3 regions of the Pseudarthrobacter sp. 1C304 genome follow, and region 1 is predicted to be linked to each of the others. Evidence: riboswitches for the same ligand, from Rfam matches in the RefSeq annotation. Region 1 holds a riboswitch; each other region holds the start of a gene.
What was found. Region 1 has a riboswitch for S-adenosylmethionine ahead of ACTWQD_RS15915 (DUF1737 domain-containing protein). Riboswitches for the same ligand answer to the same signal wherever they lie in the genome.

Region 1 (9,525 bases):
GTGCTGGTCCTCGACGAGCCCACCTTCGGCCAGGACGCCAACACCTGGGCCGAGCTGGCCTCCTTCCTTTCCGAACTCCTCGACAGCGGCACCGCCGTCGTCTCGGTGACCCACGACGCGGAATTCAGCGAAGTCCTCGGCGGCACGCGGCTGAGCCTCCGCGCCCCGGAACAACGGACGCCCGACGGCGTGGACACGGGACGCCGCGAACCGGGGAAGGTTGCGCCATGAGGCAGGAACTGACCCTGCGCGGCAACCACGCCGTGCTGGCCCGCGCCAACCCGCTGGCCAAATTCGGCGCCGTCACGCTCATCACCATGGTGCTGGCCCTGTCCATCGACTGGGTGTCCGCCTCGGTGGCGCTCGCCTTCGAACTGGCGCTCCTTCCCCTGGCCGGGCTGACCCTCGGGCTGCTCTGGCAGCGCGGCTGGCCGCTGATCCTGGCCGCGGCACTGGGTGGCTGGAGCACCACGATCCTGGCGCCGGACAGCGGGCAGATCCTCCTCGACGCCAGGATCTGGTCGATCAGCGAAGGGTCCCTTGAACTGGGACTCGGGTTTATGCTGCGCGGGCTGGCCATTGCGCTGCCGGCTGTGCTGCTGATGAGCTGCACGGATCCCACGGACCTGGCCGACGCGCTCGCGCAGAAAGCCAGGCTGCCGCACCGCTTCGTCCTCGGCACGCTCGCCGCCCTCCGGCTGGTGGGACTGATGGCCGAGGAGTGGCAGACCATCGGCATGGCCCGACGTGCCCGTGGCGTGGGGTCCCACGGGAACCCGCTGCAGCGGCTGCGGGCCACCCTGGGGCAGAGCTTCGGGCTGCTGGTGCAGGCCGTCCGGCGCGCTTCCCGGCTCGCGGTCACCATGGAGGCCCGCGGCTTCGGCAACTCGCGCCGGACCTGGGCCCGGGCCTCGGTCTTCACGGGACTGGACGCCTGGGTAGTCCTGGGCGGGCTGCTGATCGCCGGCGCCGCCGTCGCCTCGGCCCTGGCGGCAGGAACGTGGAATATGGTGTTCCTGTCCCAGCAGTAACCGGCCCAGCCGCAGCAGCCCATCGAATCCTGCGTTATCGCACGGGGCGGGTAGCCGTGTGACATTGGCGGCATTCCGGCCACAATGCCCGGGGTTAATAAATCATGCGTGATATTTTCGGGTCATGACACAAGAGACCGCTGAACACGTCGGCGCCCTGCTCCGCGACGCCCGGGGCCAGAAGGGCTGGACCCAGGGGCAGCTCGCTGCCGAGCTGGGCACCAGCCAGAGCGCCATCGCCCGGATGGAACAGGGCAAGCAGAACCTGAGCCTGAAAATGATCCAGCGGCTTGAATCCATCCTCGGCCGGAGCATCGTCAAGGTGGGGCGGCCGGCCATGACCCACCTCAGGGTCGAAGGCGGACGCACCCTGTCCGGCTCAGTGGACGTCAACAGCAGCAAGAACGCCGGTGTGGCACTGCTGTGCGCCAGCCTCATCAACCGCGGCACCACCACCCTGCGGCGGCTGGCCCGCATCGAGGAGGTCAACCGGATCGTTGAGGTGCTGACCAGCATCGGCGTCGAATGCACCTGGCTCAACGCGAACGACCTCCAGATCCGCCGCCCCGCCGTGCTGGACCTCGACTCCATGGACATCGAGGCGGCCCGCCGCACCCGCAGCGTCATCATGCTGCTGGGCCCGCTCCTGGACGAATCCAGCGGGTACCGGCTGCCCTATGCGGGCGGCTGCGACCTCGGCACCCGCACGGTGCAGCCGCACATGCAGGCGTTGCGCCAGTTCGGCCTCAGCGTCGACGCGAAAGCCGGCTTCTACGCCGTGCAGGCGCCGCCGTCGGACGGGCACGACCGCTCCTTCGTGCTCAGCGAACGCGGCGACACCGTCACGGAGAACGCCATCATGGCCGCCGCCCACCGCAGCGGGACCACGGTCATCCGCAACGCCAGCCCCAACTACATGGTGCAGGACCTGTGCTTCTACCTGCAGATGCTGGGCGTTGAGATCCAGGGCGTGGGAACCACCACGCTGAAGATCACCGGACGCCCCGCCGTCGACGTCGACATTGAGTACTTCCCCTCCGAGGACCCGATCGAGGCGATGAGCCTGATCACCGCCGGCATTGTCACGGACTCGGAAGTCACCATCCGCCGCGTCCCGATCGAATTCATGGAGATCGAACTGGCGACGCTGGAGCAGATGGGACAGCGGCTCGAAGTGTCCGGCGAATACCTGGCCCGCAACGGGCGCACCCGGCTGGTGGACGTCACCACCAAACCCTCGGAGCTGCGCGCCCCGGAGGACAAGATCCACCCCATGCCGTTCCCCGGGCTGAACATCGACAACCTGCCCTTCTTCGCCGTCATTGCCGCGAACGCCCAGGGCCAGACCATGATCCACGACTGGGTGTACGACAACCGTGCGATCTACCTGACCGAGCTGAACAAGCTGGGGGCCCAGGTGCAGCTGCTCGACCCGCACCGGATCTACGTCAACGGACCCACCAAGTGGCGGGCGGCAGAGGTGGGCTGCCCGCCGGCGCTCCGTCCCGCAGCATGCCTGCTGCTGGCGATGCTGGCGGCGCGCGGGGTGTCGGAACTGCGGAACATCTACGTGATCGAACGCGGCTACGAGGACCTGGCCGAACGGCTCAACACCATCGGCGCGAAGGTCGAGTACTTCCAGGACTAAAATCCGTTGGACCCGTTTTGGGGCTTCCTGACGCACAATAGAATCATGCGGACCTTCGGTGTGGAGGAAGAACTGCTCATAGTGGATCCCGAGACGGGGATGCTGCTTGCGCTCGCCGACGTCATGCTGCCCGCCCTGGTGCCCCCGAAACACGGCCCCGCGCAGGTTCTCCCGGGCCAGCAGCCGGTCCACGAACCCGGTGCCGATTTCAGTTATGAGCTCAAACTCGAGCAGATTGAAACCCAGACCCGTCCCTGTCTGGACTACCCGGAGCTGCTCCGGCAGCTCAGGCAGGGCCGGGCGCTGGCGGACCGTGCCGCCCGGTTGCACGGTGGCAGGGTTGCGGCCCTGGCCACCTCGCCCCTGGGTGCCGCCACCCACCTGACCCCCAACCCGCGCTACCTGACCATGCAGCAGCGCTTCGGGCTCACCGTCCGGAACCAGCTGACCTGCGGCCTCCACGTCCACACCTTTGTGGAGTCCCCGGAGGAAGGCGTGGCCGTGATGGACCGGATCCGGGACAAGCTGGCCGTCCTGATCGCCCTGAGCGCCAACTCCCCCTACTGGAACGGTGCCGAGACGGGGTTCGAAAGCTACCGCACGCAGGCCTGGAACCGCTGGCCCGGCTCGGGGCCCACCATGATCTTCGGCAGCCTGCCCATTTACCAGCGGCTGATCACCCGGCTGGTGGACAGCGGCGTCCTGATGGACGAGGGGATGGTCTACTTTGATGTCCGGCTGGCCCGGCATCATCCCACCGTCGAGGTGCGGGTCGCCGACGTCTGCCTCAGGGCGGAGGACGCGGCGCTGATCGCCGTGCTGGTCCGCGCGCTGGTCGAGTCGGCATCGCGGGAATGGAACGACGGCGTCGATCCGGCCCCCGTGCCGACCTTGCTGCTGCGGATGGCCTCCTGGCAGGCCAGCAACTGCGGATTGCGCGGGGAACTGCTGGACTTCGGCACGTTCACCCCGGCCCCCGCCGCGGACGTGGTCCATGCCCTGGTGGACTATGTGGCGCCGGTGCTCGAAGAGCAGGGCGAGCTGGACCTGGCCCGCGAGGGTGTTGCCCGGATCCTCGCCGAGGGCTCCGGGTCCCAGCTGCAGCGGGAGCCGTTCCACCCCGGCGGGCTCGCCGCCGTCGTCGAACGGGCCGTCGAGGTGACCACGGAGGGGACCGCGGCCGCGGAACCGGCTGAGCCCGGATCGGCCGTGGGCGCGCCCTAGACCTGCTTGAGCGCCTGGCCCAGATCGCGGATCAGGTCCTCGGCGTCCTCGAGGCCCACGGAGAGGCGCACCACGCCGTCGCTGAGCCCGATCGCCGCCCGGCCCTCCGGCCCCATGGCGCGGTGCGTTGTGGTGGCGGGATGGGTGATGAGGGACTTCGAATCCCCCAGGTTGTTGGAGATGTCGATGATCCGCAGCGCGTCCAGGAGCGCGAAGGCCGCCTCTTTCGCCGACCGCCCGCCCGAGGGGGAGAGCTCGAAGGTCAGCACCGTGCCGCCGGCCTTCATCTGCCGTGCGGCCAGCTCGTATTGCGGGTGGGACGGTAGCAGCGGGTATCTGACCCACCCGACCGCGGGCTGCGCCTCCAGCCATTCGGCCAGCCGCAACGCGGAAGCGGAGGAGTGGTTGACCCGCAGGGCCATGGTCTCCAGCCCCTTGGCCAGCACCCACGCGTTGAACGCCGAGAGCGCCGGGCCGGTGTGGCGCATCAGTTGCTTGACCGGGCCCTCGATGAACTCCTTGGTGCCCAGAATCGCTCCGCCGAGGACCCGTCCCTGGCCGTCGATGTGCTTGGTGCCGGAGTAGACCACCACGTCCGCGCCGAGCTCCCCGCAGCGCTGCAGCAGGGGAGTGGCAAAGACGTTGTCCACCACCACGGTGGCGCCGGCCGCGTGCGCCAGTTCGCTCACGGCGGCGATGTCCACGATCTCCTGCATGGGGTTCGACGGCGACTCGAAGAAGACCGCCGTCGTGGGTTCCGCCAGCGCCGCACGCCACTGCTCCAGGTCCGGGCCGTCCACAAAGACCGTCTCCACGCCCCAGCGCGGAAGGATCTCGTTGAGGATCACAAAGCACGAGCCGAACAGCGAGCGGGCCGCGACCACCCGGTCGCCGGCGGCCAGGAGGGCGCCGAGGGCGGTGAACACCGCGGACATGCCGGAGGCGGTGGCGAAGCAGGCTTCGGTGCCCTCGAGCAGCCGGAGCCGTTCCTGGAAGGTGGCCACCGACGGGTTGCCGTAGCGGGAGTAGACGAAGCGTTCGTCCTCGCCGGTGAAGGCGCGTTCCGCGGCGGCCGCGGACTCGTAGACGAAGCCTGAGTTGAGGAAGATCGGCTCGGCCGTCTCCTGAAAGCTGGTGCGGTCGAGCCCGCCGCGGACCGCCTGGGTGTCGGCGCTCCAGCCGGCGGCGTCAGGGTTGAAGCTCACTTAGTGCTTTCCGAGGTTGGTGGGCAGGCCGCGGTTCTTCCAGCCGTTGACCGTGCGGTCGCCGTGCCGGTCCGGTTCGCCTTCGAAGCCTTCAAGGACGTTGTAGGAGGTGAAGCCGGCCTCCGTCGCGGCGATGGCGGCGGCCACGGACCGGGCGCCCGAACGGCACAGGAAGACCAGTTCCGTGCCCTGGTCCTCGGGGGCCTGCTGCTTCAACTGCCGCTTCAGCTGTTCTGCGAACTGGGTGTTGGGGATGCCGCCGGCCAGGTTCCACTGGATAAAAAGGGGGTCGTTGCGCGTCGCTTTTGTGTCAGGCATGCCGATGTGCGCCCATTCACCCTCGGTGCGCACGTCCACCAAGATGGCGCCGTCCTCCAGCTTGGCCCACGCCTCCTGCGGGGTGAGGTCCCCGGCGTAGCTCACGCGTGGCCCTCGCCGTCGAACTCAAGATCGTCCACGGCATTGGCGACGGCGGCGTCGGCACTCGCGATCGCCGCCGGCAGCACCACGGCCTGGGCCACGATGACGCTGAGGCCGTTGTACGTGGCGGACGGGCTGCCGTGCAGCACGTAGCCCTCGGCCAGGGCGGCCGAGACGCGCTCGCAGAACGCCCGGTCATCGGGGCCGGTAAACAGGCGGTACGCCAGCTTCTCCTCGGCGGGTCCTGCGGGGGACGGGGCTGGTGCCACGCCGTTTCTATTACTGGAACCAGCGGGTGCGTCAGGCATGACGGATCTCCTTTTCTCTCACGCTTGCAGCTCGAATGGTCGATATGCCGAGTATTCACCTGAGGCACCCCGCCGCGAAAGGGAGGGTTGCCGACCGGCCAGTCAGGGCTTGGCGCCGGTTCTCATTACTCTCCACGAACGTAACACCTGCGACGCGGGCCGGCACCGCCGCAGCCGTCATCTTAAGTAACGGTCCCCGGCCTAACAGCAACGCGGGGTCACCTACGGCCCATCAGGAGGCCCCGGATGGGCGCCAAGTGACCCCGCGTTGCTTTGGAAGGCGGGGAGGGCTACTCGATGGTGGCGTAGAGCGCGTTGAGCTCCTCTGTGAGCTGCCGGCGGAGTTCCGGCGTGCCGATCTCCTTGCCGTCGATGTGGTTCACCGGTGCCAGCAGCCGGATGCTCGAGATCAGCCAGACGGCGTCGGCGTCGAACAGGTCGCGGGGTTCCAGCGGGCCGTAGCCCAGTTCCCAGCCGGCTGCTTTGGCCGCGGTGAACAGCGCCCCTTGCGACGTGCCGGGCAGAATGCCGCTGTCCAGCTGCGGGGTGATGAGGCGCCGGATGGTGCGGACCCCGCCGGCTCCGTCGTCAGAGGTCTCCAGGTGCGCCAGCAGCACGGTCGACGTCGGGCCCTCCAGAACCCGCCCGTCCGCCGAGGTGAAAATGACGTCGTCCGCGCCGTGGGCATGCGCGTACCGGAGCGCGGCCATGTTGACGGCGTAGGACAGGGTCTTGGCGCCCAGGAGCAGCCAGGGGGCGCGCTCGCCGACCTCGCTGTCGTACCCGCGGTCCAGCAGGATGACGTCGACGCCGGTTTCACGCTGCCGTCTGCCTGCCGGGCTGGTGGCGGAAGCCTGGACCCAGCACGTGGGTGAGCCGCCTTCGACGCCGCGGGTCACCAGCAGCTTGACCACCAGCTCGTCGTCGGCCGCCGCACCGGCCGCGGGTGCGGATTGGCTGCGGTACTCGCTGATGGCCGTGGCAATGGCGCGGCGCCAGGCGTCCTGCGCCGGGATGTCGAGCTCCAGCACCCGCGCGGATCCGGCCAGCCGGTCCAGGTGTGCCTGGAGTTTGCGGGGCTGCCCGCCGACGGCCAGCAGCGACTCGAAAACACCGTCGCCGCGGGTGGCGCCCTGGTCCGTCGCCATCAGCTGCGGCTTGGAGGAATCGGCCAGCCGGCCGTCCTGGAACGCGGGGTCGAGGAAGACCAGGACCGTGGCGGGGGCAGGGGCGGCAGCAGCAGGCGTCATGGCTTCAGCTTAGTGCGGCGGCGACGGGTTAGGATTTGAAAGTTGCCCGTTCCGGAACTGTTCCGCGGGTCTGGAACTTGAGGGGTTCGCCTGTGCTGTGGCCGTTTTCGCTGGCGGGGTCGCTCCCGTCCTGGGTGATCCTGATCCTCGCCGTTATCGACCTGGCCATCCGGGTGCTGGCGCTGGGCATTATTCCGGGAAACCGCCGCCCCACCACGGCCATGGCGTGGCTGCTGATCATTTTCTTCGTTCCGGCCGTGGGCCTGGTCCTGTTCCTGCTGTTCGGCAACTTCCGGCTCTCCCGCAAGCGCCGGGCGCAGCAGGAAGCCGTGAACACCCGCGTCCGCGCCGGCACCTCCCAGCTGGCAGCGCCGGAAAGCCAATACGATGGCCCCGAATGGGTGGCGTCCGCGGCCGAACTGAACAAGACTCTGGGCTCGCTGCCCATGGTGGACGGCAACGAAGTGGAGCTCCTGCCGGGCTACCCGGACTCGATCAAGGCGATGGCGGCGGCCGTCCGGGAGGCCGAATCCTTCGTCAACGCCGAGTTCTACATCCTCAGCTCGGACCATGTCACGGACGATCTGCTGACCGCGATGGAAGAGGCCGCGGAGCGCGGCGTCGAGGTCCGGCTCCTGTTCGACCACCTGGGGACCCTGCGTATCAAGGGCTACAGCAAGCTGATCGCCCGGCTCAAGGCCAGCAAGATCCGCTGGCGGCCCATGCTGCCGCTGCGGCCCGTGCACGGCCAGTGGCGCCGCCCGGACCTGCGCAACCACCGCAAGATCATGGTGATCGACGGCGAAATCGCCTTCACCGGCTCGCAGAACCTGATCGAGCCGTCCTACAACAACCCGCGGCACCGCAAGGTGGGCCGCGAATGGGTCGAACTGATGGCCTGCATGCGCGGACCGATCGTCAACACGCTTAACGTCGTCTTCGCCACCGACTGGCTGGGCGAGACCGACGAATCACTGGAGGACCAGCTGGCGCACCGGCCCCAGCTGCACGCCGGCAACATCACGGCCCAGGTGGTGCCCAGCGGCCCCGGGTTCATCACCGAAAACAACCTGCGGCTTTTCAACACGCTGATCTATTCGGCGCAGCACAAAATCTCCATCTGCAGCCCCTACTTCGTTCCGGATGACTCACTGCTCTACGCGGTGACGACGGCGGCGCAGCGCGGCGTCGACGTCGAGCTCTTCGTCTCGGAAAAAGGCGACCAGTTCCTGGTGCACCACGCCCAGCAGTCCTACTACGAGGCGCTCCTGGAAGCCGGGGTGCGGATCTACCTGTACAAGGCGCCGTTCGTGCTGCACGCCAAGCACTTCACCATCGACAACGAAGTGGCTGTGCTGGGCTCCAGCAACATGGACATGCGGTCCTTCTCGCTGAACCTGGAGGTCTCGGTGATGCTTCTGGGCGAGGACATCGTGCGCCGGATCAGCGCCGTCGAGGACACCTACCGGGACATTTCCCGCGAACTGACGCTCGAGGACTGGATGCAGCGGCCCATGGGCGTCAAGTACGTGGACAACGTCGCCCGGTTGACCGCCACCCTGCAGTAGCAACGAGCAACTGCGTTCCGCGGGCCAGCAGGACCAGGTAATCGCAGACGCGAAGAAGGTTGGCGAGAACGTCAAGGACGCTTTCAATCAGAACTAATCCCGACGAAAGACGGCGTCGTTGGGTATTCCTCTGGAGGATATCCGGCGCCGTTTTCGTATGCCCGGAGGGTCGGGACGCCGCGGCCCGGGTGCCGCCCATTCACCACAGATGGCCGCGAAACCACCCCGGATAGCGGCCATTCTCGGCAAATCGATGCATCACCGGAGTCACCCGGGCGGGAACTCGGTGCCCAGCGCCGACAGGACCCCGAAGGCCTTCGTCTGGATCTCGGCGTACTCCTCCTCCGGCGAGGAGTCCGCAGTGATTGCACCCCCGACGCCGAGGCTAAGCCCCGCGCCGCCGTCCGGACCGTCCGTGAGCACCAAGGTCCGGATCGCGACGGCGAGGTCCGTGGCGCCGCTGAGGGAGAAATAGCCGATCGCGCCGGAGTACACCCCGCGGGGCGCGTCCTCGAGCCGGTCCAGGATGGCCATGGTGCTGACCTTCGGGGCCCCCGTCATGGAACCGGCGGGGAAGCAGGCCGCGACGGCCTCGGCCCGCGGCATCCCGGGCCGGAGCCGGGCGTCGACGGTGCTCACCATCTGATGGACCGTGGCGTAGCTTTCGATCGCGCAGAGGCGGCTGACCGATACTGAGCCGGGCAGCGCGAAGTGGCTGAGGTCGTTGCGGAGCAGGTCCACGATCATGATGTTCTCGGCGCGGTCCTTGGGAGAGGACTCGAGGTCCTGCCGGAGCTGCGCGTCCCGGGCGGGGTCGGCGTCGCGGTGCCGCGTGCCCTTGATCGGCTCGGCGCGCATCCCGCCGTCGGCC
Region 2 (9,525 bases), on a different contig from region 1:
GCCCAGTCCCCAAGGAGTTTCCCGATGTCCAATGCCTGGTCCTTCGAAACCCGCCAGATCCACGCCGGCCAGGAGCCGGACAGTGCCACCGGCGCCCGGTCGCTGCCGATTTACCAGACGACGTCGTTCGTCTTCCCCAGCGCCGAAAGCGCCGCCAACCGCTTCGCCCTCGCCGAGCTGGCGCCCATCTACACGCGGATCGGCAACCCCACCCAGGACGCCGTCGAGCAGCGGGTGGCCAGCCTGGAAGGCGGGCTCGCGGCGCTGCTGCTGAGCTCGGGGCAGGCCGCGGAGACCTTCGCGATCCTGAACATCGCCGAGGCCGGCGACCACATCGTGGCCAGCCCCAGCCTCTACGGCGGCACCTACAACCTGCTGGCACACACGCTGAAGAAGTTCGGCATCTCCGTAACCTTCGTCGAGGACCCGGACAACCTGGCGCAGTGGCGCGACGCCGTGCAGCCCAACACCAAGCTGTTCTTCGGCGAGGTGGTCTCCAACCCCCGCCAAGACGTGCTGGACATCGGGGGCATCTCGGCGGTGGCGCACGGGGCCGGCGTTCCGCTGATCGTGGACAACACCCTCTCCACGCCGTACCTCATCCGGCCGATCGAGTGGGGCGCGGACATCGTGGTGCACTCCGCCACCAAGTACCTCGGCGGCCACGGCGCCGCCATTGCGGGCGTCATTGTGGACTCCGGCAACTTCGACTTCGGCAGGGACCCGGAGCGGTTCCCCGGCTTCAATACCCCGGACCCCACCTACAACGGGCTGGTCTACGCCCGGGACCTCGGCGCGGACGGGGCCCTTGGCGCCAACCTCTCCTTCATCCTCAAAGCCCGCGTCCAGCTGCTGCGCGACCTTGGCTCGGCGGTCTCGCCGTTCAACGCCTTCCTGATCGCCCAGGGCATCGAGACCCTGAGCCTGCGCATGGAACGGCACGTCGCCAACGCCACCCGGGTGGCTGAATGGCTCGAGGCCAGGGACGACGTCGAATCGGTCGCCTATGCGGGGCTGCCATCGAGCCCCTGGTACGAACGCGGGCGCCAGTACGGCCCCCGGGGCACCGGCGCCGTCGTGGCCTTCAACCTCGCCGGGGGAGCGGAGGCAGGCAAACGCTTCGTCGATGCCCTGGAGCTGCACTCCCACGTGGCGAACATCGGCGACGTGCGCTCGCTGGTCATCCACCCGGCGTCGACCACCCACAGCCAGCTCTCGGCGGAACAGCAGGCGGTGGCCGGGGTGACCCCGGGCCTCGTCCGGCTCTCCGTCGGCCTGGAACACATCGACGACATCCTGGCCGACCTCGAAGCCGGGTTCCGGGCAGCCAAGGACGCCTAGGCCGGGAGGGGGCAGCCGTCACATGGAAGTCACAATCTTCGCCACATCGCCGCCCTCTTTCGTAAACTCAGTGCAGGTCATGAGTGCCAGCGACAGCCCCGGCTTGCTGGCCGGCAACCCTCCATTTGCGGCGGGGTGCCCCGGGTGAAGACCTGGCCTGCCGGTCAGCTGACGGTGGGCAAGCGCGAAGTTAGGTCTACACATGACGATTGCCGCCACCCGCCAGGGTGCCCCTGCCAGCACCACCACCGCCCTCCCCGCCACAGCGGCGCCGGACGGCACAGTCCAGTACGTCCGGATCGGCGACCTGGAGCTTGAATCCGGTGCCCGGCTGCCGGACGTCACGCTGGCCTACGAAACCTGGGGAACCCTCAACCCGGAGGCCACCAACGCGGTCCTGATCGAACACGCCCTGACGGGGGATACCCACGTCACGCGCGGCGCCAGCGAGGAGCCGGGCTGGTGGGAGCAGCTGGCCGGCCCCGGCGCCCCCGTGGACACGGACAAGTACTTCGTCGTCTCGATCAACATTCTGGGCGGCTGCTACGGCTCCACCGGGCCGTCGACGGCGGCGCCGGACGGCCGGCCCTGGGGCTCCCGGTTCCCGCTGGTCACCCTGCGGGACACGACGGCGGCCGAGGCCAGGCTCGCCGATGCCCTCGGAATCCGCGCCTGGCACGCCGTGCTGGGCGGCTCGCTGGGCGGGGCCCGGGCCCTCGAATGGGCCGTCAGCTATCCGGACCGGGTGCGGCGCTGCGGCGTTTTTTCGGTGGGCGCCAGCAGCACCGCCGAGCAGATTGCCTTCGCCCAGGCCCAGACCCTGGCCATCCGGCAGGACCCGAACTTCAACGGCGGGGACTACTACGGCGGGCAGCAGCCGGAAGCGGGCCTGGCCCTGGCCCGGCGGATAGCGCATATCACTTACCGCTCCGCCGCGGAGCTGGACGGACGGTTCGGCCGGAAGGCCCAGGGCGCGGAGGCCCCGCTGGAAGCCGGCTCCCTCGCCGGGCGCGGGCGCTACCAGGTGGAGAGCTACCTCGACCACCAGGGCAACAAGCTGGTCCGCCGCTTCGATGCGAACAGCTACATTGCCATCACCGAGGCCCTGATGAGCCACGACGTCACCCGCGGCCGCGGCCCCCTTGCGAAGGCACTGGCCCCGGCGACGGCGCAATTCCTGCTGGCCGCCGTCGACTCGGACCGGCTGTATTTTCCCGCGCAGACCCGCGCGCTGGCCGACGCGCTGCCGGGCGAGGTGGCCGTGCACACCATCGAGGCGCCGATCGGGCACGACGGCTTCCTGACCGAGATCGGCCAGCTCAGCAGCCAGCTCAGGCAGCACTTCTTCGGCTAGCCGGGCGTGTGCCGCCGGGGCGCACGTGTGCAATTTTGCAGATGGGCTCTGCACTAATGGCCGTTGAGGCCCAGGGCGTGAGCGTCCATACTCGTTGGGAATGATGCCCCAGTGTCACAAATCACAGGTATCCCATTGCCCAGAGTTCCATAGGGCGTCGACGGAGACGCCAAAGGAGTCGAAATGAGTACGCAAAACGCCGCCGCCAGGCGTCCGGAAGAGGAAGACGTCAAAGCGTCCGGCCTCAAAAAAGTAGTAACGGCCTCCATGGCCGGCACCGTGGTCGAGTGGTATGAATTCTTCCTCTACGCCTCCGCCGCCACCCTGGTCTTCGGCAAGATCTTCTTCCCGAACTCCGGCACCGAACTGGACGGCATCATCGCCGCGTTCCTGACCTACGCCGTCGGCTTCGTTGCACGCCCCATCGGCGGCATTGTCTTCGGCCACTTCGGCGACAAGTTCGGCCGCAAGCAGCTGCTCCAGCTCAGCATCATCCTGGTGGGCGTCTCCACCTTCCTGATGGGCTGCCTCCCCACCTTCCAGCAGATCGGCTACTGGGCTCCGGCCCTCCTGGTCTTCCTGCGCTTCGCCCAGGGCTTCGCCGTCGGCGGCGAATGGGGCGGCGCTGTCCTCCTCGTCGCCGAGCACAGCCCCAGCAAGTCCCGCGGCTTCTGGGCCAGCTGGCCGCAGTCCGCCGTTCCGCTGGGCAACCTGCTCGCCACCGGCGTGCTGTTCACACTCTCCGCCACCCTGTCCTCCGCTGACTTCCTCAGCTGGGGCTGGCGCGTGGCCTTCTGGCTCTCCGCCGTGATCGTCCTGGTGGGCTACTACATCCGCACCAAGGTCACCGACGCCCCCATCTTCCTGGAGGCCCAGAAGGAAGTTACCGAAGAGAAGAAGGGCTACGGCGTCGCCGAAGTGTTCCGCCGCTACCCGCGTGGCGTCTTCACCGCCATGGGCCTGCGCTTCGCGGAGAACATCCTCTACTACCTTGTGGTCACGTTCTCCATCACCTACCTGAAGGTCATCGTCCAGACGGACACCTCCCGGATCCTGCTGCTGCTGCTCGTGGCACACGCCATCCACTTCGCAGTGGTGCCGATGGTGGGCCGCATGTCGGACCGCTTCGGCCGCAAGCCGGTCTACATGGCCGGCGCCATCCTGGGCGGTACCTGGGGCTTCTTCGCCTTCCCGATGATGGACACCAAGAACGACTTCATCATCCTCGCCGCCATCACCATCGGCCTGCTGTTCCACGCCCTGATGTACGCCGGCCAGCCGGCCATCATGGCCGAGATGTTCCCCACCCGGATGCGCTACTCCGGCGTCTCCCTGGGGTACCAGGTCACCTCGATCGTGGCCGGTTCGATGGCCCCGATCATCGCCACGGCCCTGCTGAGCCAGTTCAAGTCCTCGACGCCGGTGGCCATCTACCTGCTCGGCGCCTGCCTGGTGACTATGGTGGCGGTGTACTTCCTCAAGGAAACCCGCGGCGTCTCGCTGCGCGACATTGATGCCGCCGATGCCCAGGGCACCGCGGACCTGCTCGCCGCCTCAAGAAAGTAGGCAAGCAACAGATAAGCAGCACCACCAGCAACGGCAACAGCCCGGGCCCCGCACTGCGGGACCCGGGCTGTTGCCGTTTGGCTCTCGCCCGTCCGTTCGGGCAGAGGCTCTCAGCCCGCCAGGACGGCTCAGCCTGCCAGGACGGCTCAGCCTGCCAGGACGGCCTGGCGGGCGGCAATTTCGGTGCGGACGGCGGCAAGAACGGCCTGGACGGGGGCCGAGCGCAGCGACTCAGCGCGTGCCACCGCCCAGATGGGCAGCTGCCGCTGGAAGTCGTCGGGCAGCACCGGCAGGAACGCGGGGTCGCCCACCACCAGGAAGTTGGGCAGCAGGCCGATCCCTGCCCCGCGACGGACGGCCTCGAGCTGGGCGAAGATGCTGGTGGCCTGGAAACTGGACCGGGGAACGGGAAGCTGGGTGGAGCGGTGGCCCAGTTCGGCGACCTGCAGCGCCGACTCGACGTACGAGACAAAGCCGTGCTGCCGGACGTCGTCGAGCGTTCCCGGCAGCCCGTGCTCCCGGGCGTACTGCGGGCTCGCGTAGAGCCGGAGGAAATAGTTGGACAGGAAGATGGTCTGCGCGTTGCTGACGTCCAGGTTGCCCACCACCACCTCCAGGTCCACTCCGGAACGGTTCTGGCTGACCTTGCGGGTGGCGCTGAGCATTTCAACGTTGAGCAGCGGGTGCTCCCGCTGCAGAAGCACAAGGGCGGGCGCGACGAAGCCGGCGCCGAAGCCGTCCGGGGTGCTGATCCGGACCAGGCCCGAGAGGGCGTCGCCGGACTGCGCGATGCTGCTGGTGAGGGCGCCGAGGGTTCCCTCGATGGCCTCTGCGGCCGCCACCGCCTCGTTGCCGAGGTCCGTCAGTTCCCAGCCGTGCGGGCTCCGCTCGAGTGTCCGCCCGCCCAGCTGCCTGTCGAGGGCCAGGATCCGGCGGGAGATGGTGGTGTGCGTGGTGCCGAGGGTTTCCGCCACGGCGTTGAACCTGCCCAGCCGGGCCACCGTCAGCAGGATCAGCAGATCGTCAGGACTCGGGAGCCGCCTCAGGTCCACCGGCACTCCTTCGGAATCGGGAATGTGCATCCATGCACATACCATCTGTAATTTTTTGCCTTGATTGCACTGTAACAGGGTGTGATGCTGGACACTCAAAGACGCTGGAAAACGACGCAAAGCAAAGGAGCTTATGCCATGGCAGTAATCGCTTGGATCGGACTGGGGAACATGGGCGGGTCCATGTCGGTCAATCTCGCCAAGGCCGGCCACGACGTCCGCGGCTTCGACCTCAACGCCGAGGCCGTGGCCGCCGCGGAGGCAAGCGGCGTCAAACCCGCCGCGAGCATCGCCGACGCCGTCGACGGCGCCGACGTCGTCTTCACCATGCTCCCCAAGGGCGAGCACGCCCGCGCCGTCTACCTCGGCGAGGACGGCGTCCTGGCCCACGCGGACACCCGCACGCTGCTGGTGGATTCCTCCACGATCGACATCGCCTCCGCCCAGGCCCTGCACGACGCCGCCGCTGCCGCCGGCTTCCGCTTCGTCGACGCCCCGGTTTCCGGCGGCATGAGCGGCGCCAGGGCCGCCACCTTGACCTTCATGATCGGCGGCGAAGCCGGCGCCGTGGCCGAGGCCACCGAGTACATCAAGCCGATGGCCGCCAACATCATCCCCACCGGCGGTGCCACCACGGGCCAGGCCGCCAAGATCTGCAACAACCTCATGCTCTTCATCAACCTCGCCTCCACCGCGGAAGGCGCCGTCCTGGCCGACCGGCTCGGGCTGGACAAGCAGGTCTTCTGGGACATCGCGTCCGTCTCCTCCGGCGACAGCTGGGCCCTGCGCACGTGGTACCCGGTGGCCGGCGTGGTCCCCACCGCGGCCTCCAACAACGACTTCGCCCCGACCTTCACCACCGAACTGGCCAACAAGGACATTGGACTGGCCATCAGCGCAGCCCGCGACACCGGCACCCCGCTGGAAATCGGCGAGCACGTCCAGCAGCTTTTCCAGCGCCTGATCGACTCCGGCCAGTCCGGCATCGACTGCTCCGCGATCGTCAAGCTGGTCGACGGCTCCCTCGACGCGGCCAAGTAGCCCCCTTTCTGAGAAAGAGAACTCCCATGGAACGCATTCCGCACTTCATCAACGGCGCCCTGGTGTCCGACGCCGAGCGCTATGGCCCGGTGTTCAACCCGGCCACCGGCGAACAGGAAAAAGAGGTGGCACTGGCCTCCGCGGCCCGTGTCGAGGAGGCCATCGCCGCCGCCCGCGCCGCCCTCCCCGGCTGGCGCGCCACCAGCCTCGCCAAGCGCACCAACATCTTCTTCAAGGTCCGCGAACTGCTGATGCAGCGCCGGCCCGAACTGGCTGCCCTGCTGACCAGCGAACATGGCAAGGTCCTCTCCGACGCCGAGGGCGAGATCACCCGCGGCCTGGAGAACATCGAATTCGCCACCGGCCTGTCCCACATGCTCAAAGGTGAGCGCTCCGAGCAGGTGGCCGGCGGCGTCGATGTCCACTCCGTCCGCCAGCCGGTGGGCGTGGTTGCCTGCATCACGCCGTTCAACTTCCCGGCCATGGTGCCGCTGTGGATGATCGGCAGCGCCCTGGCCTGCGGCAACACCGTGCTGCTCAAGCCCAGCGAGAAGGACCCGTCCTCGGCGAACTTCATTGCGCAGGTGTTCGCCGAGGCCGGGCTGCCCGCCGGTGTGCTCAACGTGGTGCACGGTGACAAGGAAGCCGTGGATGTCCTGCTGGAGCACCCGCACGTCAAGGCCATCAGCTTCGTCGGTTCGACGCCGATCGCCCAGTCCATCTACAAGCGCGCCGCCGACCACGGCAAGCGCGTGCAGGCCCTCGGCGGGGCCAAGAACCACATGGTGGTCCTGCCGGACGCGGACCTGAACATGGCCGCCGACGCCGCCGTCTCGGCAGCCTACGGCTCCGCCGGGGAACGCTGCATGGCAGTCAGCGTGCTGGTGGCTGTCGGGAACATCGCCGATGACCTGGTCGAGGCCATCACCACCCGGATGGCCACGCTCAAGATCGGCCCCGGCACGGACCCCGCCTCGCAGATGGGCCCGCTCATCACGGCCGAACACCGCGACAAGGTGGCCTCCTACGTCGCCGGCGCGGCGCAGGAAGGCGCCACCGTGGTGGTGGACGGCCGGGACCAGGCCTTCGACTCGAACGGCTTCTTCATCGGCGTCAGCCTGGTGGACCACGTCAAGCCCGGCATGAAGGTCTACGACGACGAAATCTTCGGCCCGGTCCTGTCCGTGGTCCGCGTCGAGACCTACGCCGACGCCGTCCAGCTGGTCAACGACAACGAGTTCGGGAACGGCGTGGCCATCTTCACCCGCGACGGCGGCGCCGCGCGGCAGTTCGAATTCGACGTCGAGGCCGGCATGGTGGGCGTCAACGTGCCCATCCCGGTTCCGGTGGGGACCTTCTCCTTTGGCGGCTGGAAGAACTCGCTCTTCGGCGACACCCACATGTACGGCCCGGAAAGCATCCGCTTCTACACCCGCGGCAAGGTGGTCACCACCCGCTGGCCGGACCCGTCCACCTCGGTGATCGACCTCGGCTTCCCCCAGGTCGACTGACCACCCGCCCGCCAAAAGCAACGCGGGGTCACTCCCGGTCCATCAGCGCCTGCTGGATGGACCGGGAGTGACCCCGCGTTGTTGTGTCTGGGAGGTCAGCCCTTCATGATCTCGTCGCGCTGGGCCATGTAGTCCTCCATGGTGATCTCGCCCCCGCTGTACTTCTGGTCCAGTTCGGCGAGCCTGCGTGCCCGGTAGCCCTGCGGGGCCGACGGCGACGGCGGCGGCGGTACCGCGGGGCCCGACGGCATCTGCCCGCCGGGCTGCTGGCCGTCGAACTGCTGCGGCGCCTGCTGCTGGAATGGCTGCGGCTGGTTGCCGGGGTAGCCCGGGCTGTCCTCATAGGGGACGGGGGACTGGTATGGCTGGCCCGGATACTGCTGGTTGGCTGGCGGGGCGGGAGGCCGCGGGGCGCCGAGCTGGCCAAAGGCCCCGAAGTAGTCCCGCTGGGTCATGCCGTCGCGCGGCTGTTTGTTCTGCGGGCCCGGGTAGGGGCCGGCGCCGTAGCCGGGCTGGTCGCCGGGGAACTGCCCGCCCTGGCCCGGGAAGCCGCCCGGCATGCCCTGGTTCTGGTCCCGCCCGCGCACCGACCTTTTGTAGTAGCGCATCGCGATGGGGATCAGGAATGACAAGATGATGATCCAAAGGAACAAGTTGCTCACGGTACCGGGCCTCTCAGGAAGTGTCTCTTCAGCTTAACGCCCACGTTCCGCGCAGCGTGCCCGGGGCAGCGGTCAGGAACGCACCGGCTCCTCGGAGGCCGGCGGGCCCTCGCCCGAGCCGAGCGGCATTCCCGGGCCAAAGACCGGCCCGGGAAGGGGCCGCTTGGCCGTCACGCCGTCGCCGGAGGACCGTTGCCGGATCCGGCGGACCACCCACGGCACAAAGTGCTCGCGGGCCCAGACCAGGTCGCCGGAGCGCGCCTGCCGCCAGCTTTGCTGTGGCAGGGGCTTGGGGGAGAGGGGCTCCAGGGTGTGCTCGACGTTCAGCGAATCCAGCACCATGGCCGCGATGGTGTGATGGCCCAGGGGTGAGAAGTGCAGGCGGTCGGCGTCCCACATCTGGGGATCGCCCAGCTGCCGCAGGGACCACATGTCCGCGATGATGGCGTCGTGCCGGGCTGCGACGGTGCGGAGGTTCTCGTTGTAGATGGCCACTTTGCTGCGCACACGGCTTAGCACCGAGGACCCGGTGTCCGGGCCGTTGAACAGCACCACCGTGGCGCCGGCCAGGCTGAGGATCTGCACCACCGAGTCCAGCTTTTCCGCCAGGGCATCCGGATCCCCGCCGGGACGGATCAGGTCGTTCCCGCCGGCGGACAGCGTCACCAGGTCCGGACGGAGGGACAGGCAGTGTGCCAGCTGCTGGTCCACGATCTGCTGCAGGAGCCGGCCCCGCACAGCCAGGTTGGCATAGGCAAAGCCCTCGTGGCCGCGGCTCAGTTCCTCGGCCACCCGGTCCGCCCAGCCCCGGTGTCCGCCTGGGCTCGCCGGCTCGGGGTCGCCGATGCCTTCCGTGAAGGAGTCTCCCATGGCCACATAGCGGGTCCAGGGGTGGGGGACGGGGTTCTCCGGAAAATTCTCCGCGGCTTGGGTTTCGCTCACCTTTATATCGTGCCCTGTTCCGGCAAACCTACGCCACCGTAGGTTGTTACCTCCGG
Region 3 (9,525 bases), on a different contig from region 1:
CCGTTCGCTGTGGAGGGCGCAGGTGTTGTCCGCGGCGGTCACCTCGTCATCGACGCCAGCGCCTCCTCCCAGTTTGTGTCCGCCCTGCTCCTTGCCGGAGCCCGGTTCACCGACGGGCTGCACCTGGAACACCGCAGCGCCGGCAACCCCGGCCCTGTCCCCAGCCTGGACCACATCAACATGACCGTGGCCGTGCTCCGCGGCGTGGGCGTGGCCGTGGACGATTCCCGGCCGAACCACTGGGTGGTCTCCCCCGGCCCCATCCGCGCCTTTGACCTCCGGATCGAGCAGGACCTCTCCAACGCGGGACCTTTCCTGGCGGCAGCCCTGGCCACCCGCGGCACCGTCCGCATCCCCAACTGGCCCGCCCCGACCACCCAGGTCGGCGATCTGTGGCGCAGCATCCTCACCACGATGGGTGCCACCGTCACGTTCACGGACGGGACCCTCACCGTCACCGGCGGCCCCGAGATCAAGGGCGCCGACTTCGATGAGACCTCCGAACTGGCCCCCACGGTAGCGGCGCTCTGCGCCCTGGCCTCGGGGCCCTCGCGGCTGAGCGGCATCGCCCACCTCCGCGGGCACGAGACAGACCGGCTGGCCGCGCTGGTGGCTGAAATCAACCGCCTCGGCGGGGACGCCGAGGAAACCAGCGACGGCCTGGTGATCCGGCCGGCGCCCCTGCACGGCGGCGTCGTCCACAGCTACGCCGACCACCGCATGGCCACAGCCGGCGCCATCCTCGGCCTGGCCGTGCCCGGCGTCGAGGTCGAGGACATTGCCACGACGGCCAAGACCATGCCGGACTTCCCGCAGCTGTGGGAGGCCATGCTTGCCCAGGGCGCGCCCGGGACGGCAGCCGCGCAGACGGCCGCCACGCAGAAGGACACAACCGGTGGCACGCAGCACTGACTCCTGGGACGAATCGGACGTCCGGATCCGCCCCAACAAAAAGGGCACCCGGCCCCGCACCAAGGACCGGCCCGCCCACGAGGACGCCGTCACCGGACGGATCATCACCGTTGACCGCGGGCGCTACACCGCCGTCGTGGACGAAGGCCTTCCCACGGAACGCAAGATCATTGCCGCCCGCGCCCGGGAACTGCGCCGCAACCCCGTGGTGGCCGGCGACTTCGTCTCTCTCGTCGGGGACGTCAGCGGCGAGCCCGACACCCTGGCCCGGCTGGTCAAAATCCAGGACCGCCGGACGCTCCTGCGGCGCAGCGCCGACGACACCGACCCGATCGAGCGGGCCGTGGTGGCCAATGCCGACACGCTGGTGATCGTGGTGGCGGCGGCCAATCCGGAGCCGCGGACCGGGTTCATCGACCGCGCGCTCGTGGCCGCGTACGACGCCGGGATCGAGCCGCTGCTGCTCGTCACCAAGGCCGACGTCAAGGATCCCGCGGAACTCCTCGCCAATTACCGGCACCTCGGGTTCCCGGTGATCATCTCCAAGACCGCGGATTCCGCCGCGTCCGGCATTGACGCCCGCTCCGACGACGGGTTGTCCGCCCGGCTGGACAAGGACGCCGTGTCGCAGCTGCGCGCCCACCTCGACGGCAAGGTCACCGTCATGCTGGGCCATTCCGGCGTCGGGAAGTCCACCATGGTCAACGCGCTGACCGGCGCCGAGCGGGCCACCGGCGGCGTTAATGCCGTCACGGGCCGCGGCCGCCACACGTCGTCCTCCGCGCTTGCCCTGAAGGTCAACGATGCGCCCGCGGGCAGCTGGATCATTGACACACCGGGCATCCGCTCCTTCGGCCTGGCCCATGTGGACCCGGACCGGATCATGCGCTCCTTCCCGGACCTCGAACCCGGGACCGACGACTGCGAGCGGGGCTGCAAGCACGACTCCACGGCCGTCAACTGCGGTGTGGACGCGTGGGTGGCCGCCGGCCACGCGGGCGAATCCGGCCCGGCCCGGCTCGCTTCCCTCCGCCGCCTGCTGGGAACGGACCCGCGGATGGAAGCACAGGACGTCAAGGAACTGGGCACCGTCTCGTAGCGGGCAGCGGTGCCGCCTACCGCGCCCCTGCGCGGTTTGACGGTAGTTTGGAACCATGAGTCAACCCGCTTCGAGCTACAACGATGACCTGCGTCTTGCCCATGTGCTGGCAGATTCCGTAGATTCCCAGACCATGAGCCGCTTCAAGGCACTCGACCTTCGGATCGAGACGAAGCCGGATCTGACCCCGGTGACCGACGCCGACAAGTCCGCCGAGGAGGCCATCCGAGGCCAGCTGTCCCGTTCCCGCCCCCGCGACGCCGTGCTTGGCGAAGAGTTCGGCAGTTCCGGGCACGGCTCCCGCCGCTGGATCATCGACCCGATCGACGGGACCAAGAACTTCGTCCGCGGCGTCCCCGTCTGGGCCACGCTGATCGCCCTCGTCGACGAAGGCGAGCCGGTGGTCGGCGTCGTGAGCGCCCCCGCTTTGGGCAAACGCTGGTGGGCCGCCAAAGGTGCCGGCGCGTACACCGGCCGCTCGCTGGCGGCCGCCACCAGGCTGAGGGTCTCCAACGTCTCCCAGCTCTCGGATGCCTCGCTGTCCTACTCCAGCCTGGGCGGCTGGAAGCAGCGCGGCAACCTTGACGAGTTCATCGGCCTCACGGAGGAAGTCTGGCGCACCCGGGCCTACGGCGATTTCTGGTCCTACTGCCTCGTGGCCGAAGGTGCCGTCGACATCGCCTGCGAGCCCGAACTGAACCTCTACGACATGGCCGCGCTGGTGCCGATCGTCACCGAGGCCGGCGGACGCTTCACCTCCCTCGACGGCGAGGACGGCCCCTTCGGCGGCAACGCCCTCGCCACCAATTCCATCCTGCACTCCGAGGTCCTCAAGCGCCTCAACCCGGGACTGGACGACCTCCTCTAGCTCACCACCTCCAAGGATTCCCCAACCTCCCCATAGGAGCCTGTCCTCGACGGCGGCCCCACAGCCCGCCGCCAAGGTAGGGCATCTTTTTGGGAGGAGAGCAGCCTTGTCTGACACCGTTCACGCCCCGGTCCGCGGCGCTGCCGCAACAGCCGGGGCAGCCGGGGCACCCGGAACCGGGCCGGCGCTGCTGGTGCTGGTGGCGAAGTACCGGGACCTGGACCTCGAATCAGCCGCGGCCCTGCACGCGGCGGCCGCCGGGCTCGCACCGCACCTTGTCGCCGGCAGCACAGCCGTGGCCGCGTCCGTGGTCCTCGCCACCTGCAACCGGTTCGAAATCTACTGCGATGTCACCGCCGCGGCGGCGCGTGCGGCCGCCCGGGCAGATGTCCTCGGCGCGATCCACCGCTGCTCGGGGCTGCCCCGGAACCTCGTGTCGGCCCTCTTCGGGGAACTCCAAGGGGCCGCGGCCGCCGAACATCTTTTGGCCGTGGCCGCCGGCCTGGACTCGGTGGTGGTGGGTGAACGCGAGGTGGCCGGCCAGGTCCGGCGGGCGCTGGCCGCGGCGCAGGCCGCCGGAACGTCCAGCGGCCGGCTGGACCGGCTGTTCCAGGCCGCATCCCGCACGGCAAAGGACGTGGGGGCGCAGACGGCACTCAGCAGCGCAGGCGCCTCCATCGCCTCCGTTGCCCTGGACCTAGCCGCCGGGACCAGGCCGTCCGGGATCGCGGGGGCGTCCACCGTCCTCGTCGGAACGGGCGCCTATGCCGGCTGCCTGGCGGAACTGCTGAGGAACCGGAAATGCTCCGCCGTCTCCGTCTTCTCCCACTCCGGCCGCGCAGAGGCCTTCGCCGCGGCCAGGGGCGGCCGCGCACTCTCCGCCAGCGACCTGCCCACGGCAGTTGCCAACGCCGACCTCCTCATCGGCTGCAGCGGGGCGGGAGCCCGCATCGACGCCGCCGCCCTCGGCCGGTGGCGCGCGGACGCGGCGCATCCCCTCACCGTCATCGACCTGGCACCCAGCCATGACTTTGACCCCCGCATGGCGGACCTGCCCGGGGTGGAGGTCATCACGCTGGACTCGGTCCACCGCAGCGCTCCCCCGGCGGACGCCGAGGCCCTCCGCTCAGCCCGGGCGCTGGTCCGGCAGGCCGCCTGCCGTTTCAACGAACTGGACGCCGTCCGCGGGGCGGATGCCGCCGTCGTCGCCCTGCGCGGGCACCTCGAGGGGCTCCTCCGCAGCGAAATGGATCGCGTCAGCACACGGCACGGCGGGGACGTCCCGGCGGAGGAGGTTAACCGCGCCCTGCGGCACCTGGTGCGGCGGCTGCTGCATGCCCCGACGCTGCGCGCCCGGGAACTCGCCGCCGCCGGCCGGCAGGACGATTACACGGCGGCGCTGGACGCGCTGTTCGGCCTCAGCATTGCGGCCGCCGCGCAGACGCCGGGGGTTCCGGCGTAACAAACCGCTTCATAATCAGAGCGCGCCTTTCCGCCGGAAGAGCGATTGTCCTAGGCTCGAGAACAGGTCACGAGTGCCAGCGCTAAACCCCGGTTTGCTGGCCGGCAACCCTCCATTCGCGGTGGGGTGCCCCGGGTGACGACCTGGCCGGTCCGGAGCGGACCCGGCAAGCGCGGATCCCCGGTGCGTGGGGTCCTTTTCCAGCGAGGTCCCATGACTACTGCCACTTTCCCTGCCCCTGCCGCACTCCAGGCCGGCGGCCTTGCCCCGTCCGATGCGCGGTTCGACGTCGCCCGCCAGCCGCTCGCCGCTGTCACCGGGGCCGAGATCCAGGCACCGCTGATCCAGGGCGGCCACGTCCGGTACGCCAACCTGGACTACGGCGCGTCCGCCCCGGCCCTGTCCGTCGTCTCGGCCTACCTCAACGAGATCCTGCCCTACTACGCCAGCGTCCACCGCGGGGCCGGCTACGCCTCCCAGATCAGCACCTCCGTCTACGAAAACGCCCGCACGACCGTCCGCGACTTCGTGGGCGGGCGGCCGGACGATGCGGTGATCTTCACCCGGAACACCACCGATTCCCTGAACCTGCTGGCTGGCTGCCTTCCCGCCGCCGGCGGCGGTGAGCCCACCGGGGAGGTGCTGTACCTCGACATCGAACACCATGCCAACCTCCTGCCCTGGCAGCGGGTGCCGCACCGCAGCGTCATCGCCGCGCCGACCCTCGCCGGGACGCTGGAACTGCTCCGCGGCGAACTCGCCCACGGCGGCGTCAGTCTCCTGGCCGTCACCGGCGCCTCCAACGTCACCGGCGAGGTCCTGCCGGTCCGGGCCCTGGCCGCCCTGGCCCATGAGTACGGCGCCCGGATCGTCGTGGACGCCGCACAACTGGCCCCGCACCGGCGGATCGACATTGCCGCGGACGACGTCGACTACCTCGCCTTCTCCGGCCACAAGCTCTACGCGCCGTTCGGTGCGGGGGTCCTGGTGGGCCGTCCCGACTGGCTGGACGCCGGCACCCCGCACCTGGCCGGCGGCGGCGCCGTGCAGGACGCCCGCCTCGACACCGTCAGCTGGACCACGGGCCCGGCCCGGCACGAAGGGGGCTCACCCAATGTGCTGGGCGCCGCCACGCTGGCCCGGGCCACCCAGGTGGTGGCCGGCCTGGACCAGGACCAGTGGCACGCGCACGAGAACGCCATCCGGTCCTTCCTGGTCGAGGGCCTCGACCGGATCGACGGGGTGACGGTCCACCAGATCTTTTCGGACAGCGCCACCTTCGATGCGCCGGCAGGCAGTGGTCCCGCCAGTGGTCCCGGTAACGGGCCGGGCACGGGCACGATCGGCGTCGTCAACTTCTCCGTGGCAGGCTACGATGCCGGCCTGGTGGCGGCGTACCTGTCGGCGGAACACGGCATCGGCCTGCGCGACGGCCGGTTCTGCGCCCACCCCCTGCTCCGGCGCCTGGGACTTCCCTCCGGCTCCCTGCGGGCCAGCTTCGGGCTCGGGTCCCGGCTGGAGGACGCCCAGCGGCTGCTCGCGGGGATCCAGGAACTGCGGCAGTCCGGCCTCGGCTGGGACTACGTGGTGGACTCCGGGCGCTGGGTGCCCGCCAACGACACCCGCAGCTACCCGCACTGGGCGCCCAACACACCCGGGACGGCCGGCGCCGCCCCCTGCTCGCAAAACTGACACCCCGCAGGCTGATGTTCCCGCGGTATGACCGCCGTTCCATGGCAGGGTGTGAAAAAGGTGCGGTAAATTCGAAAGGTACCCATCCGGACCTGCCGAAGGAGAGCGCCCGTGGCACGCGGCGGCCCCAAACTGCATCACGAACGGCGCCACGAGCTGGGTCAGAGCTTCCAGGACGGCGGGGAGCACTATGACCGCGTCCGCCCGGGCTACCCCAGCGACTCGGCGGACTGGCTGATCCCCGCCGGCGCGCACGACGCAGCGGACCTGGGCGCCGGCACCGGGAAGTTCACCGCGCTGCTGGCCGGACGCGGCCTGCACACCGTGGCGGTGGACCCCTCCGCCGACATGCTGGAACAGCTCCGGCGGGCGCTCCCCGGCGTGGCCGCCGTCGAAGGCACTGCCGAACAGACGGGGCTGCCCGCCGCGGCGTTCGACGTCGTTACCGTTGCCCAGGCCTGGCACTGGTGCGATCCGCTGCTGGCCAGTACCGAGATCGCCCGGATCCTCCGCCCGCACGGCGTCCTGGGCCTGGTCTGGAACCAGCTGGACACCTCGGTGCCCTGGGTGCACCGGCTTTCCCGCATCATGCACGCCGGGGATGTGCACAAGCCGCACTTCCGGCCGCCGCTCGGTCCGGAATTTACGGGGCTCGACAGCCACCTCACCCGCTGGGAGGACCCGGTGCGCACCGCCGACATCATTGAGTTGACCAAGTCGCGCAGCTACTATCTGGCAGCCAGCGACGCGGTCCGCGCCAAGGTGCTGGGCAACCTCGACTGGTATCTGCACGAGCACCTGGGCCACCGCCCGGGGGACGTCCTCCTGCTTCCATACCTGACACAGAGCTGGCGGGCCGTCCGGGCCTGAACCGGCTGGGATCTGGTTTCGGTCTTGGCAGTGACCGCCAACCCCGTCCTGCTGTGGCTTGCCTTCTCCGGCGCCGCCTGACGGTAGGCTGGACGCTGTGAAGACCAGCCCGCCCTCCTCCTCGATCGAGGACTACGTCAAGGTCATCTACTCCTTCACGGAGTGGCAGGACAAGCCCATCACCTCCACACAGCTGGCCCAGCGCCTCGGCGTCGCGAACTCCTCGGTATCCGAGATGGTCCGGAAGCTCAAGGACCAGGGCCTGGTGGACCACCAGCCGTACAGCGCCATCACCCTCACGGCCGACGGCGTGCGGCTGGCCTTGTCCATGGTCCGGCGGCACCGGCTCATAGAGACTTTCCTCGTCCGCGAACTCGGATACCGCTGGGACGAAGTCCACGACGAGGCCGAGCTGCTGGAACACGCCGTGTCTGACACGTTCATTGACCGGATGGCCGCCAAGCTCGGCAACCCGGTGCGGGATCCCCACGGCGACCCGATCCCTGCCGCGGACGGCTCCGTGCACATGCCCGCGGCCCACCGGATGAGCGAACTCGACGAAGGCCACACCGGCCTCATCACCCGGATCAGCGACGACAACCCCGAGCTGCTGCGCTACCTTTCCGCCGAGGAGATCGCACTGGACGACGACGTTGAGGTTCTGGGCCGCAAGCCCTTCGGCGGCGCCCTGGTGGTGCGCATCGGCTCCGGCGGGGCAGGGCGCGAGTTCGACCTGGCGGAAGAAGTCGCCGCCGCCCTGTGGGTCCACAGCGCGGCGGCCCATCCGGGCTGCAGCCTTGAGCGCAGCTAACGGCTGGCGGGCGTGGACGGCAGTCGCCGTCGGCGGCCTCGTCGGAACGGAACTGCGCTACGGAGCCGGCGTGCTCTTCCCTGAGACGGCCGGGGCCATCCCCTGGACCACCCTGGCGATCAACGTCGCCGGAAGCTTTGTCCTCGCAGCGCTCACCACCGTCTGGATCGCCCGGCCGAAGACCGCCTTCTGGCTGCGGGCGGGGCTCGGGCCGGGGCTCCTGGGGTCGTTCACCACGTTCTCGGCGGTGGTGTACGCCGTCGACCAGCTGTACCGTAGCGGCCTCCATGCCAGCTGGGTGGCCTACCTGGTGCTTTCACTGGTCCTGGGGCTCGGCGCGGCGGCCGCCGGCTGGAAAACCGGCAAGGCGCTGGCCGACCTGGGCGGCGGTGCACCATGATCACGCCGCTGCTGGTGGGGGTCTTCGGCGTCGTGGGCGCCCTGCTGCGCTTCGCCGTCGACTCCTGGTTTGCCCACCATCCGGGGCGGCATCCGCACTGGCCCTGGGCCACGCTGGCCGTCAATGCGACCGGTTCCTTCATCATCGGCGTCGCGATGGGGGCGACCGGCCAGCTGGGCCTGGGCCCCGAATGGCACGCGGGCATCGCGACGGGGCTCGCGGGCGGGCTCACCACCTTCAGTTCCTGGACCACCGCCACCGTACGGCTGGCGGCCGAAAACCGGTACCGGGCGGCCGCCCTTAACGTTGCCGCGAACCTGGCACTGGGCCTGGCGGCGGCAGCGCTTGGCCTGGCACTGACCGGACGGTAAGGGGCCCGGTGACGGGTGCCCCGGGGCACGTCGGGGCCCGTCCCATCACGTATCGTTGAAGGATGGTTACCCGACGCGAAGCAGCCCAGATCCTCGATATTCCGCTGGAAATGGCGCACCGTCACGGCATCCCGTCCCGCCTGAGCGAGGCCGAACTCGCAGAATTCCTCGACAACCCGCCGGCCTGGCTGGTGCAGTCCAAGGCCAACCGGACGGGCAAGCGCCCGGTCTGGGTCCAGCTGACCTGCGCCGTCTGCGGCTTCTCCGAGGCGGCCCGGCCGAAGAAATGGTGGCCGGACTTCACCTACGTGTGCTGCGCGCACCACGCCCCGCATGACGTTCCCGCCGTGGGCGCCGGGCTGGTCCGCAGCGAGTATGAGGGCGTGGGCAGCCGGTTCGTCGGCATCGTGGACGTTGCGGTGCCCGAGGCGTAACTTAATATCACGGGGCCACCCCGGCCCCCTGTGAGGGAGCGCCCACCATGCCTGACAAAACACCGCACCGGAGTTCGGTAAAAAAGCCGGTCAAAACCATCAAGGAAAAACGCGCCGAGAAGAAGTCCAAGAACATCGCGGAGACGCACGCGGACCCGGTTGCCCACATCAAGAAGCGCGGTACGCACTAGGAGTTGCCCGGTACCGGGCCCCCGCGTGTGCAGCCGCACCGGCACAGCAAAAAGGCCGGAAGCTGATGCTTCCGGCCTTTTTGCTTTGCTCTACGGGGTGAAGCACCGTTTCCAGTGCTCCGATGGTGGAGATGGGGGGAATTGAACCCCCGTCCGATGTCGTGTTGTCAGGGCTTCTCCGGGCGCAGTTTGCGTCGGATTTTCTCGGCCCCGGCCATGCTGCAAACAGCTGGCCGATCCGGGCCCAGTCACCAAAGAGTCCCGTTCACCCCGGTGACGGGGGTAAACAGCAGTGGCTATCTAAATGACGCCAGGATCCGGGGCAATAGCAACCTCGGGCTGACGGACTGTCTTACTGCTTAGGCAGCAAGAGCGAAGTCAGTGCGTTTTGATTCGGCACTTATTGGTTTGCAGA

Region 2: it holds a riboswitch for S-adenosylmethionine, as region 1 does, so the genes downstream of both, metX (homoserine O-acetyltransferase MetX) here and ACTWQD_RS15915 (DUF1737 domain-containing protein) in region 1, are expected to answer to the same signal.
Region 3: it holds a riboswitch for S-adenosylmethionine, as region 1 does, so the genes downstream of both, ACTWQD_RS04320 (aminotransferase class V-fold PLP-dependent enzyme) here and ACTWQD_RS15915 (DUF1737 domain-containing protein) in region 1, are expected to answer to the same signal.

Annotation. Positions count from the first base shown of each region.
Region 1 covers NZ_JBQQCH010000009.1:141,104-150,628, reverse strand. The annotation lists gene ACTWQD_RS15945 (ABC transporter ATP-binding protein) at 1-231, shown strand, start outside; gene ACTWQD_RS15940 (energy-coupling factor transporter transmembrane component T family protein) at 228-1,031, shown strand; gene ACTWQD_RS15935 (UDP-N-acetylglucosamine 1-carboxyvinyltransferase) at 1,156-2,679, shown strand; gene ACTWQD_RS15930 (glutamate--cysteine ligase 2) at 2,725-3,903, shown strand; gene ACTWQD_RS15925 (O-succinylhomoserine sulfhydrylase) at 3,900-5,108, opposite strand; gene ACTWQD_RS15920 (rhodanese-like domain-containing protein) at 5,109-5,531, opposite strand; gene ACTWQD_RS15915 (DUF1737 domain-containing protein) at 5,528-5,797, opposite strand; SAM riboswitch class IV at 5,852-5,966, opposite strand; gene ACTWQD_RS15910 (aminodeoxychorismate lyase) at 6,127-7,086, opposite strand; gene cls (cardiolipin synthase) at 7,179-8,654, shown strand; gene pabB (aminodeoxychorismate synthase component I) at 8,922-9,525, opposite strand, start outside.
Region 2 covers NZ_JBQQCH010000004.1:144,005-153,529, reverse strand. The annotation lists gene ACTWQD_RS10190 (bifunctional o-acetylhomoserine/o-acetylserine sulfhydrylase) at 25-1,341, shown strand; SAM riboswitch class IV at 1,417-1,532, shown strand; gene metX (homoserine O-acetyltransferase MetX) at 1,544-2,695, shown strand; gene ACTWQD_RS10180 (MFS transporter) at 2,879-4,261, shown strand; gene ACTWQD_RS10175 (LysR family transcriptional regulator) at 4,408-5,307, opposite strand; gene mmsB (3-hydroxyisobutyrate dehydrogenase) at 5,452-6,354, shown strand; gene ACTWQD_RS10165 (CoA-acylating methylmalonate-semialdehyde dehydrogenase) at 6,381-7,865, shown strand; gene ACTWQD_RS10160 (hypothetical protein) at 7,961-8,527, opposite strand; gene ACTWQD_RS10155 (SGNH/GDSL hydrolase family protein) at 8,600-9,397, opposite strand.
Region 3 covers NZ_JBQQCH010000002.1:49,296-58,820, forward strand. The annotation lists gene aroA (3-phosphoshikimate 1-carboxyvinyltransferase) at 1-912, shown strand, start outside; gene rsgA (ribosome small subunit-dependent GTPase A) at 896-2,011, shown strand; gene hisN (histidinol-phosphatase) at 2,067-2,879, shown strand; gene ACTWQD_RS04315 (glutamyl-tRNA reductase) at 2,986-4,341, shown strand; SAM riboswitch class IV at 4,407-4,520, shown strand; gene ACTWQD_RS04320 (aminotransferase class V-fold PLP-dependent enzyme) at 4,555-6,033, shown strand; gene ACTWQD_RS04325 (class I SAM-dependent methyltransferase) at 6,145-6,903, shown strand; gene ACTWQD_RS04330 (metal-dependent transcriptional regulator) at 7,001-7,714, shown strand; gene ACTWQD_RS04335 (fluoride efflux transporter FluC) at 7,701-8,114, shown strand; gene ACTWQD_RS04340 (fluoride efflux transporter FluC) at 8,111-8,485, shown strand; gene ACTWQD_RS04345 (hypothetical protein) at 8,548-8,919, shown strand; gene ACTWQD_RS04350 (hypothetical protein) at 8,967-9,110, shown strand; RNA gene ssrA (transfer-messenger RNA) at 9,234-9,525, opposite strand, start outside.